DNA from 2 places in the Streptomyces sp. NPDC001920 genome. Region 2 is predicted to be linked to the other one. Evidence: riboswitches for the same ligand, from Rfam matches in the RefSeq annotation. Region 2 holds a riboswitch; the other holds the start of a gene.

Region 1 (4,376 bases), on a different contig from region 2:
GGTGCTCCTTGGCGAGCCGCTCGACCTCGGCCATGTCGACGAGACCGGCGTCGTCCACGTGGTACGCGACCACGTTGAACTGCTTGCCGGAGAAGTTCAGCCGCATGCCGTGGGTGAGGTGGCCGCCGTGGGCCAGGTCCAGGCCGAGGATCGTGTCACCGGGCTGGGCCAGGGCGAACAGGGCGGCCTGGTTCGCGGAGGCGCCCGAGTGCGGCTGGACGTTGGCGTACTCGGCGCCGAACAGCTCCTTGACCCGGTCGATCGCGATCTGCTCGGCGACGTCGACGTGCTCGCAGCCGCCGTAGTAGCGGCGGCCGGGGTAGCCCTCGGCGTACTTGTTGGTCAGGACCGAGCCCTGGGCCTCCATGACCGCGATCGGCGCGAAGTTCTCGGAGGCGATCATCTCCAGGGTGGACTGCTGACGCTCCAGCTCGGCGTCGAGCGCGGCGGCGACGGCCGGGTCGAGCTCGTGCAGGGGCGTGTTCAGAAGCGACTTGTCGGACATCTCAGTCATAAGGGGCTACGACTCCTCAGCCGGCGGTGTGGGCGTCGTACTCGTCGGCGGAGAGCAGGTCGGCCGGCTCCTCCGTGACGCGTACCTTGAACAGCCAGCCGCCCTCGAAGGGGGCGGAGTTCACCAGCGCCGGGTCGTTCACCACGTCCTCGTTGATCTCGGTGATCTCGCCGGTGACCGGGGAGTACAGGTCCGACACCGACTTGGTCGACTCCAGCTCGCCGCAGGTGTCACCCGCGGTCACGGTCGAGCCGACCTCGGGGAGCTGGGCGTAGACGACATCGCCGAGCGCGTTCGCCGCGAACTCGGTGATGCCGACCGTCGCGACGCCGTCCTCGGCGGTCGACAGCCACTCGTGCTCCTTGCTGTAGCGCAGCTGCTGGGGGTTGCTCATGGCCTGAATTCTCCTGTACGCGCGGGAGGGGTGCGGAATGGGGTGTGCTGGAAACCCGGATGAGCAGCGCAAACGTGCGCGAGGTCACGCACGGGTCGCTGCCGGTGACTGCTGCGGGGCCGGTCTCTGCTTCCGGCCAAGTGTCTACTTCTGCCGCTTGTAGAAGGGCAGCGCCACGACCTCGTACGGCTCATGGCTGCCGCGGATGTCCACGCCGACCCCGGCCGTCCCCGGCGCCGAGTGGGCCGCGTCGACGTACGCCATCGCGATCGGCTTGCCCAGCGTGGGGGAGGGGGCGCCGGAGGTGACCTCGCCGACGACCTCGCCGCCGGCGACGACCGGGTACCCGGCCCGCGGCACACGACGCCCCTCGGCGACCAGGCCGACGAGGACGCGCGGCGGGTTCTCCGCGGCACGGGAGGCGGCCCGCTCCAGGGCCTCGCGCCCCACGAAGTCGCCCTCCTTCTCGAACTTCACCACCCGGCCGAGCCCGGCGTCGAAGGGCGTGAGCGAGGTCGACAGCTCATGGCCGTACAGCGGCATGCCCGCTTCCAGGCGCAGCGTGTCCCGGCAGGACAGGCCGCAGGGGACCAGTCCGACGCCCTCGCCCGCCTTGGTCAGCGCCTGCCACAGCTCGACGGCGTGCTCCGGCCTCACGAACAGCTCGAAGCCGTCCTCACCGGTGTAGCCGGTGCGGGCGATCAGGGCGGGCACGCCGGCGACGGTGCCGGGCAGTCCGGCGTAGTACTTCAGGCCGTCGAGGTCGGCGTCGGTCAGCGACTTCAGGATGCCGGGGGACTCGGGGCCCTGGACGGCGATGAGCGCGTACGCGTCCCGGTCGTCGCGGACCTCGGCGTCGAAGCCGGCCACCCGCTCGGTCAGCGCGTCCAGCACGACCTGGGCGTTGGAGGCGTTGGCGACGACCATGTACTCGGTCTCGGCGAGCCGGTAGACGATCAGGTCGTCGAGGATGCCGCCGTCGGCACGGCAGATCATGGTGTAGCGGGCGCGGCCGACACCCACGGAGGCGATGTTGCCGACCAGGGCGTGGTTCAGGAAGGCGGCGGCCTGCGGACCGGTGACGGTGATCTCGCCCATGTGGGAGAGGTCGAAGATCCCGGCCTTCGTCCGCACCGCGATGTGCTCGTCGCGCTCGGAGCCGTAGCGCAGGGGCATGTCCCAGCCGGCGAAGTCGGTCATCGTCGCGCCGAGCGAGCGATGCAGGGCATCGAGCGCGGTGTGACGGAGTGGCGTACTGCTCACGGTCGGTCGTCTCCCAGATGCGTGAGGGCGAGGTCGGTCCTCCCCATCTGTCATCGGAACCTGAGAGGTTCGCCATGACCCGCGGGGGTCCATGGCTTGCACCTTGGGTGGGGCAGCGCCCGCCCTCGACGAGGGGGATGCGGCCCACTTTTCAGATGTGCCTCGCCCGCGCGGTAACGGGGCCTGAGAGATTCAAGGGAGGGACTTGCTCCTTCGGCGCCCCGGCGATGCACTGCCAGGGACTCTCCCGCGCGGATTCAAACGGCCGGTATGCAGTTGGCGCGGACATCATTGCACGCATCCCCGCACTGCGTCAGGGGGGTGGTGCACAGGGGCCGCGGCGAGTACACAGGCGTACACAGCACCCTGTAGCAGGCTTGTTGCTGTAAGAGGACTGAAACGAGAGACACCGGGCATTACCTTCTCTTTACACTCGACGGGGAGGAGACTCGTGAACCGCCCCAGGGGAGGACGATCACGGTGGACAGGACCACGGCGTACGCCACGACCTTGGGCCTCGCGCTGCCGAAGCAGCCCACGACCTCGGCCCGGGAGGCGTGCGAGGCGCGCCCGGCCTGCGTGGTCCGCGATCTGCGTGAGCGCGCCGGCCACAGCCCGCACGCCCTGCTCTTCGCCCCCGAGGACCTCGTCGTGATCACCGGCCTGCCCGGCAGCGGCAAGTCCACGCTGATGCGGCGGACGGTGAAGGGCATCCGTATCGACTCCCAGGACGTCCGGGACCGCTGGGAGGCCCGGATGCCCGGCTTCCTCCCCTACGCCGTCTACCGCCCCCTGGTCCGCCTCGCGCACTACGCCGGACTGCGCCGCGCCCTGCGCTCCGGCGAGGGCGTCGTCGTGCACGACTGCGGCACCCAGGCCTGGGTGCGGGGCTGGCTGGCCCGGGAGGCCCGGCGGCGCGGCGGCACCCTGCACATGCTGCTGCTCGACGTCGCCCCGGACACGGCCCTGGAGGGTCAGCGCGAGCGGGGGCGGGGCGTCTCCCGCTACGCCTTCCTGCGTCACCGCACGGCCGCCGCGCGGCTGCTGCGCTCGGTCGAGAAGGGCCACCTGCCCCGGGGCTGCGGCGCGGCGGTGCTGATCGACCGGGAGGCGGCGGACACCCTGCGCAGGATCGCCTTCACCGGCTGACCGGCCGTATCCGTGCGCGGGCCCGGCCGTATCCGTGCGCGCGCCGGCCACCGGCTAGCCTTTCGGTCCACAGACGTAGTTCACAGCAGGCGGTCGGACAGATGGACATCCCAGCGGATCTCCCCGCGGACTTCCCGGCACAGACACACCTCCACCCGCACGGCGGCTGGCCCGGCAACGAGCTGGAGGAGGTGCTCTCGGCCTCCCTCGGGCTGCCTTCGGCGGGCGGCCGGATCATCGAGGTGCTGGGCCGCAGCTTCGTCTGGGTGCCCCTGCCGGGCGGCGGCGGCCCGCACAGCGGCCCCCTGGACCTGCCCACGCTGGAGATCGGCGGCCAGGCCTACGTCCCGGTCTTCAGCTCCGAGGAGCAGTTCCGTCAGGTCGTCGGCTCCCACATGTCGTTCGCCGTCGCCCCCGCCGTGGAGTTCGCCCGCGGTCTGCCCCCGCAGGTGGGCATCGCCGTCAACCCGGACGGCGTGGTCGGCGTCCCGCTGCCCCCGGCGGCGGTGGCCGAGCTGTGCCGGGCGGGCCGCACGCCCCTGGACGGCCTCGCCTCCGGAGGTCGCGTCAAGCTCTACGAGCCGGACTGGCAGGACGACCCGGTCGACTTCCTCGCGGCCGCCTCGGCCGAGTTCGCCGCCACCGGCGTGGTCACCACGGCCCGCCGCTGCCTGGCGACGATCGAGACGGCCACCCCGGTGATGTTCATCGGTGTCGAACTCGCCCACTGGGAGGGCGACCTGCGCGCGGCCCCCATGGACGCCGTCGCCCGCGCCCTGGGCAGCAGCCCGGTCAGGTGGCCGGTCAACCTGGTGCTGCTGGACGTGGCCCAGGACCCGGTGATCGACTGGATGCGCCGGCAGGTCCGCCCCTTCTACCAGCGGGACTTCTGAGCGCCGCGCAGGGCGAGCGCCCCCGGCGGGGTGCGGGGACCCGCGCGAGGCGGCCACGACGAACCCGCAGACGGCAGACCACATCAAGTCCCGAGCTCTCAACGGTTCTCCCGGTGGAGAGCCTAAGCTGGGCCCACAGCCAAAATTTCCCGAAGGGGCGGTA
Region 2 (4,376 bases):
TGACCGGCTCCATCTCGGTGGTCGCGTTGAGCTTCATGGTGCACGAGCCCAGCGGGATCATGCCGCGGTCCAGCGCGTAGTCACGGTCCGCGAGCCTGCGCAGGTAGCGCAGCATCGCCGTCTCGGAGCGGTACTGGTGGAAGACCGGGTGCGTGAGATACGCGTCGCTGCGCAGCAGCGAGCCCGGAAGGGTGTCCGCGCTCGCCGCGTCCAGCGCCTCGATGTCGGCCTGGACCCCGAACGCCGTCCACACGGCACCCAGCTGCGCCCGCGAGGTGGTCTCGTCGCAGGCGATGGACACGTGGTCCGCGTCCACGAGGTGCAGGTTCACGCCGTTCTGCCGGGCGGCGGCGACGACCTCGGCGGCCTTCGACGGCACACGCACGGTCAGCGTGTCGAAGTACGAGCCGTGTACGACCTCGACGCCGCCCGCCGCGAGCCCCGCGGCGAGGACGGTGGCGTACCGATGGGTCCGCCGGGCGATGCCCTTCAGTCCCTCGGGCCCGTGGTAAACGGCGTACATCCCGGCCATCACGGCGAGCAGCACCTGCGCGGTACAGATGTTGCTGGTCGCCTTCTCCCGCCGGATGTGCTGCTCACGCGTCTGCAGGGCCAGGCGGTACGCCTTGTTCCCGTCCGCGTCCACGGAGACACCCACGAGCCGCCCGGGCAGGCTCCGTGCGAACTTCTCCTGTACGGCCATGTAGCCGGCGTGCGGCCCACCGAAGCCCATCGGCACACCGAACCGCTGTGTCGTACCGACCGCGATGTCCGCCCCGAGCTCGCCGGGCGACCTCAGCAGCGTGAGCGCGAGCAGGTCGGCGGCGACAGTGACGAGGGCGCCGAGTTCATGCGCCTGGTCGATGACGGGCTTGATGTCCCGTACGGCACCGGAGGCGCCCGGGTACTGCAGGAGCACGCCGTTGATCTCGCGACCGGCGATCTCGGCCGGAATGCCGTCGCTGAGGTCGGCGACCACGACCTCCACGCCGGTCGGCTCGGCACGGGTCTCGATCACGGCGATGGTCTGCGGCAGCACATCCGCGTCGACCAGGAACAGCCCCTTCTTGTTCTTGCCCATCCGCCGGGACAGCGCCATGGCCTCGGCGGCGGCCGTCCCCTCGTCGAGCAGCGAGGCACCGGAGGTCGGCAGACCGGTGAGTTCGGCGACCACGGTCTGGAAGTTCAGCAGGGCCTCGAGCCGCCCCTGGGAGATCTCGGGCTGGTACGGCGTGTAGGCCGTGTACCAGGCAGGGTTCTCCATGACGTTGCGCAGGATGACCGGCGGGGTGAAGGTCCCGTAGTACCCCAGTCCGATCATCGAGCCCAGCACCTGGTTGCGGTCGGCGAGCGACCGCAGCTCGTCACACACCTCGGCCTCGGTGCGCGCCCCGGGCAGTTCGAGGGAGTCGGCGTTCTTGATCACGTCCGGCACCGCGGCGGCGGTGAGCTCGTCCAGCGAGCCGTACCCGACCTGCGCGAGCATCTTGGCCCGAGCCTCATGATCAGGGCCGATGTGACGCTGCTCGAAGGGGATTCCCTGCTCGAGCTCGGAGAGCGGAATGCGGTGGGCGGTCATTGCGGAGGCCTCCTGGTCTGACGCGACCTTCGAGGGGCACCACGGCACGGGTACCCGAACGGCCTCCCCCTCTGTCATCTCAACCTGAGAGCTTCACCAGGTCGCCACAAGGCTCCCGGCTTTCACCGTCGGTGAGAGCGGAAGCCGTCGACACCCGCCCTGCTTTCCAGAGTGACCTCGTCCGAGCGGTACGTGTGCCTGAGAGATTCCGGGGAGGATTTGCTCCTTCGGCGCCTCCGATGGTGTCTGGAGGACTCTCCCGCACGGGGTCAGCAGCCGTCTGCAAGCCTACCAGCGGGGTCAACGCACGTACCTTCGAGTGGCCACTCTCACCAAAGTGCCTTTTCGTAGTGCTTACGGATGAGTTGCGACCAAGTGGAGGGCCCGTGCAGACCGACATCGATCCGCGCAACCTGATCGGCCGCAAGGCCTTCGACCGCAACGGCACCAAGATCGGCACCATCGACGAGGTCTATCTCGACGACGCGACCGGAGTACCGGAGTGGGCGGCGATACGCACCGGCCTGTTCTCGCGGGACGCCTTCGTCCCCCTGGAGCCCAGTGAACTGGTCGAGGGCAGCCTCCGGGTCCCCTTCGACCGCGCCCTGATCAAGGACGCCCCCGACTTCGGTGTGGGCCGCCACCTCTCCCCGGAACAGGAACTCCAGCTCTACCACCACTACGGCCTGAACGTGGCCCCGCCGCCCTCTGTGCCGGACCGGGACTTCGGCAACCTGGCGGGCTCCGAGGACACCTGACCCCGCGCGCACCGCGAGTACCCCGGCCCGCACCCACAGCAGCCTCACTCAGCCGCCCCCTGTACCCCTGTTGCCCCTGTCCGCCCCCACTCCACCGAGCCGACCTCCTGTGCATGGCCCGAGCCACCCTCGGCCAGCCATCCCACCGGCCCCGAGAGCTCCCCTGACCCACCGATCCTGTAGCAGGTCAGGGCGCCACGGGCCGCGACGGACGGCACCCCGGCAGCGCACGAACGCCGGACCCACCCCGCCCAGGGAGGACGGGTGCGCCGTCACGGGTACGACTGGCCGCAGCGCCTCAGCCCGCCTGGCCCGGCGCCACAGGCTCCACGCCCGCTGCCGCACCCTCAGCCGGCGCGCCCCCGGGTCTTCGCGCCCGCAGCGGCAACGGATCCGCCGTTTCCAGCGCCGGATCATCGACCCGGAACGTCCGCACCCGCCCCGGCTCCGACTCGGGCGTCTCGAACCGCACGGTGACCCGCCCCAGCCCGCTCCCCTGCACCCACCCATGTCCGAACTCGGCGTGCCGCACATCGTGCCCGGCAGCCCACCGCCGCTCCACGGGCGTCACCTCCCGCTCCTGCGCGGTCTGCTCGGGCTCCCCCTCCTCCTCGGCGTGCTCCACCCGTTCCCCGGCCGCCTGCGCGAAGAGATCCTCTTGCGTGTAGTCGGCGAGGCCCGTCACCCCGACGCCCAGCAACCGCACGCCCCCCGTCGTGTCCACGGAGTCCAGCAGCCGCGCAGCGGCCTCCCGCACCACGGCGGGGTCGTCCGTCGGTCCCCGCAGCGTCTCGGACCGGGTCAGGGTGGAGAAGTCGTACCGCCGTACCTTGAGCACGATCGTCCGACCGGACAACCCGGCCCCACGTAGTCGCCGCACACACCGGTCGGCCAGCCGCTGCACCTCCACACCCACCCGAACCCGGTCATGGATGTCCACGTCATACGTGTCCTCGACCGACACCGACTTGGCCTCCCGCTCAGCCACCACAGGCCGCTCGTCGTGCGCCAACGCCATGGCGTACAGGGCGTGCCCATGGGCCTTGCCCAGCAGCCGAACGAGTTCGTCCTCCCCCGCCTCGGCGATCTCGTCCACCGTATGGATTCCGGCCCGCCTCAGGTGGTCCCCTGTCGCAGGCCCCACCCCCGGCAACGTCCGCACCGGCATGGGCCCGAGCAACGCCCGCTCGGTCCCCGGCTCGATCAGGACCAGCCCATCCGGCTTGGCCTCCTCGGAGGCGATCTTCGCAAGCATCTTGGACGCCGCCAGCCCCACCGACCCCGCGAGCCCGGTGACCGCGCGTATGTCGGCCCGCAGCTTCATCCCCACCAGGCGCGCCGACTCCTCGTCCCAGGCCGCTCCCCCGGCCTCCAGATCCACGAAGGCTTCGTCCAGGCTCAACGGCTCCACCAGCGGCGACAGCTCCCGCAGCAGCTCCATCACCTGCTCGCTGATCTCGCGGTAGATCCCGAAGCGTGGCACGAGGTACGCCGCGTTCGGCGCCAGCCGGCGCGCCTGAGCCATGGGCATCGCCGAGTGCACCCCGAGCACCCGGGCCTCATAGGACGCGGTTGCGACGACTCCCCGCGGCCCCAACCCGCCCACGATCACGGCCTTCCCGCGCAGGCTCGGCTTGGATGCCTGCTCCACCGAGGCGTAGAAGGCATCCATGTCGAGATGCAGGATCGTGGGCGCGTTTCTCACATCTCCGATGCTGCCTCACGCCACTGACAATGCCCTGCCCAGCGCACCGGAGCCGCCCCTCCGACCAGGGCGGAACCACTCGGCCTGCGGCCGCGGGCCGCGCACGCTGCTCAGACGGCCCGGTTTCGCCGCCGCGCCAACTCGTCCGCGGGGTTGTGGCCGACCAGCGTCTCCCCCGTGTCGATTCGCTCGCCGTGCAGCTGCGACAACGCGCTCTCCACGTCCCGCCACACCACGCCCACGGCGATCCCGAAGATCCCCTGGCCTCCTTGGAGCAGCGCGTGGACCTCGTCCGGCGACGTGCACTCGTACACCGTCGCACCGTCACTCATCA

Evidence for each region. Region 2 has a riboswitch for glycine ahead of gcvP (aminomethyl-transferring glycine dehydrogenase). Riboswitches for the same ligand answer to the same signal wherever they lie in the genome.
Region 1: it holds a riboswitch for glycine, as region 2 does, so the genes downstream of both, gcvT (glycine cleavage system aminomethyltransferase GcvT) here and gcvP (aminomethyl-transferring glycine dehydrogenase) in region 2, are expected to answer to the same signal.

The regions. Positions count from the first base shown of each region.
Region 1 is NZ_JBSFEP010000013.1:264,876-269,251, reverse strand. Features, by position in the region: gene glyA (serine hydroxymethyltransferase) at 1-505, opposite strand, end outside; gene gcvH (glycine cleavage system protein GcvH) at 531-908, opposite strand; gene gcvT (glycine cleavage system aminomethyltransferase GcvT) at 1,053-2,171, opposite strand; glycine riboswitch at 2,209-2,332, opposite strand; glycine riboswitch at 2,333-2,431, opposite strand; gene ACWCPI_RS23785 (AAA family ATPase) at 2,652-3,320, shown strand; gene ACWCPI_RS23780 (enhanced serine sensitivity protein SseB) at 3,422-4,213, shown strand.
Region 2 is NZ_JBSFEP010000009.1:337,730-342,105, forward strand. Features, by position in the region: gene gcvP (aminomethyl-transferring glycine dehydrogenase) at 1-1,579, opposite strand, end outside; glycine riboswitch at 1,756-1,851, opposite strand; gene ACWCPI_RS18075 (PRC-barrel domain-containing protein) at 1,966-2,337, shown strand; gene ACWCPI_RS18080 (DNA polymerase IV) at 2,636-4,042, opposite strand; gene ACWCPI_RS18085 (MerR family transcriptional regulator) at 4,153-4,376, opposite strand, start outside.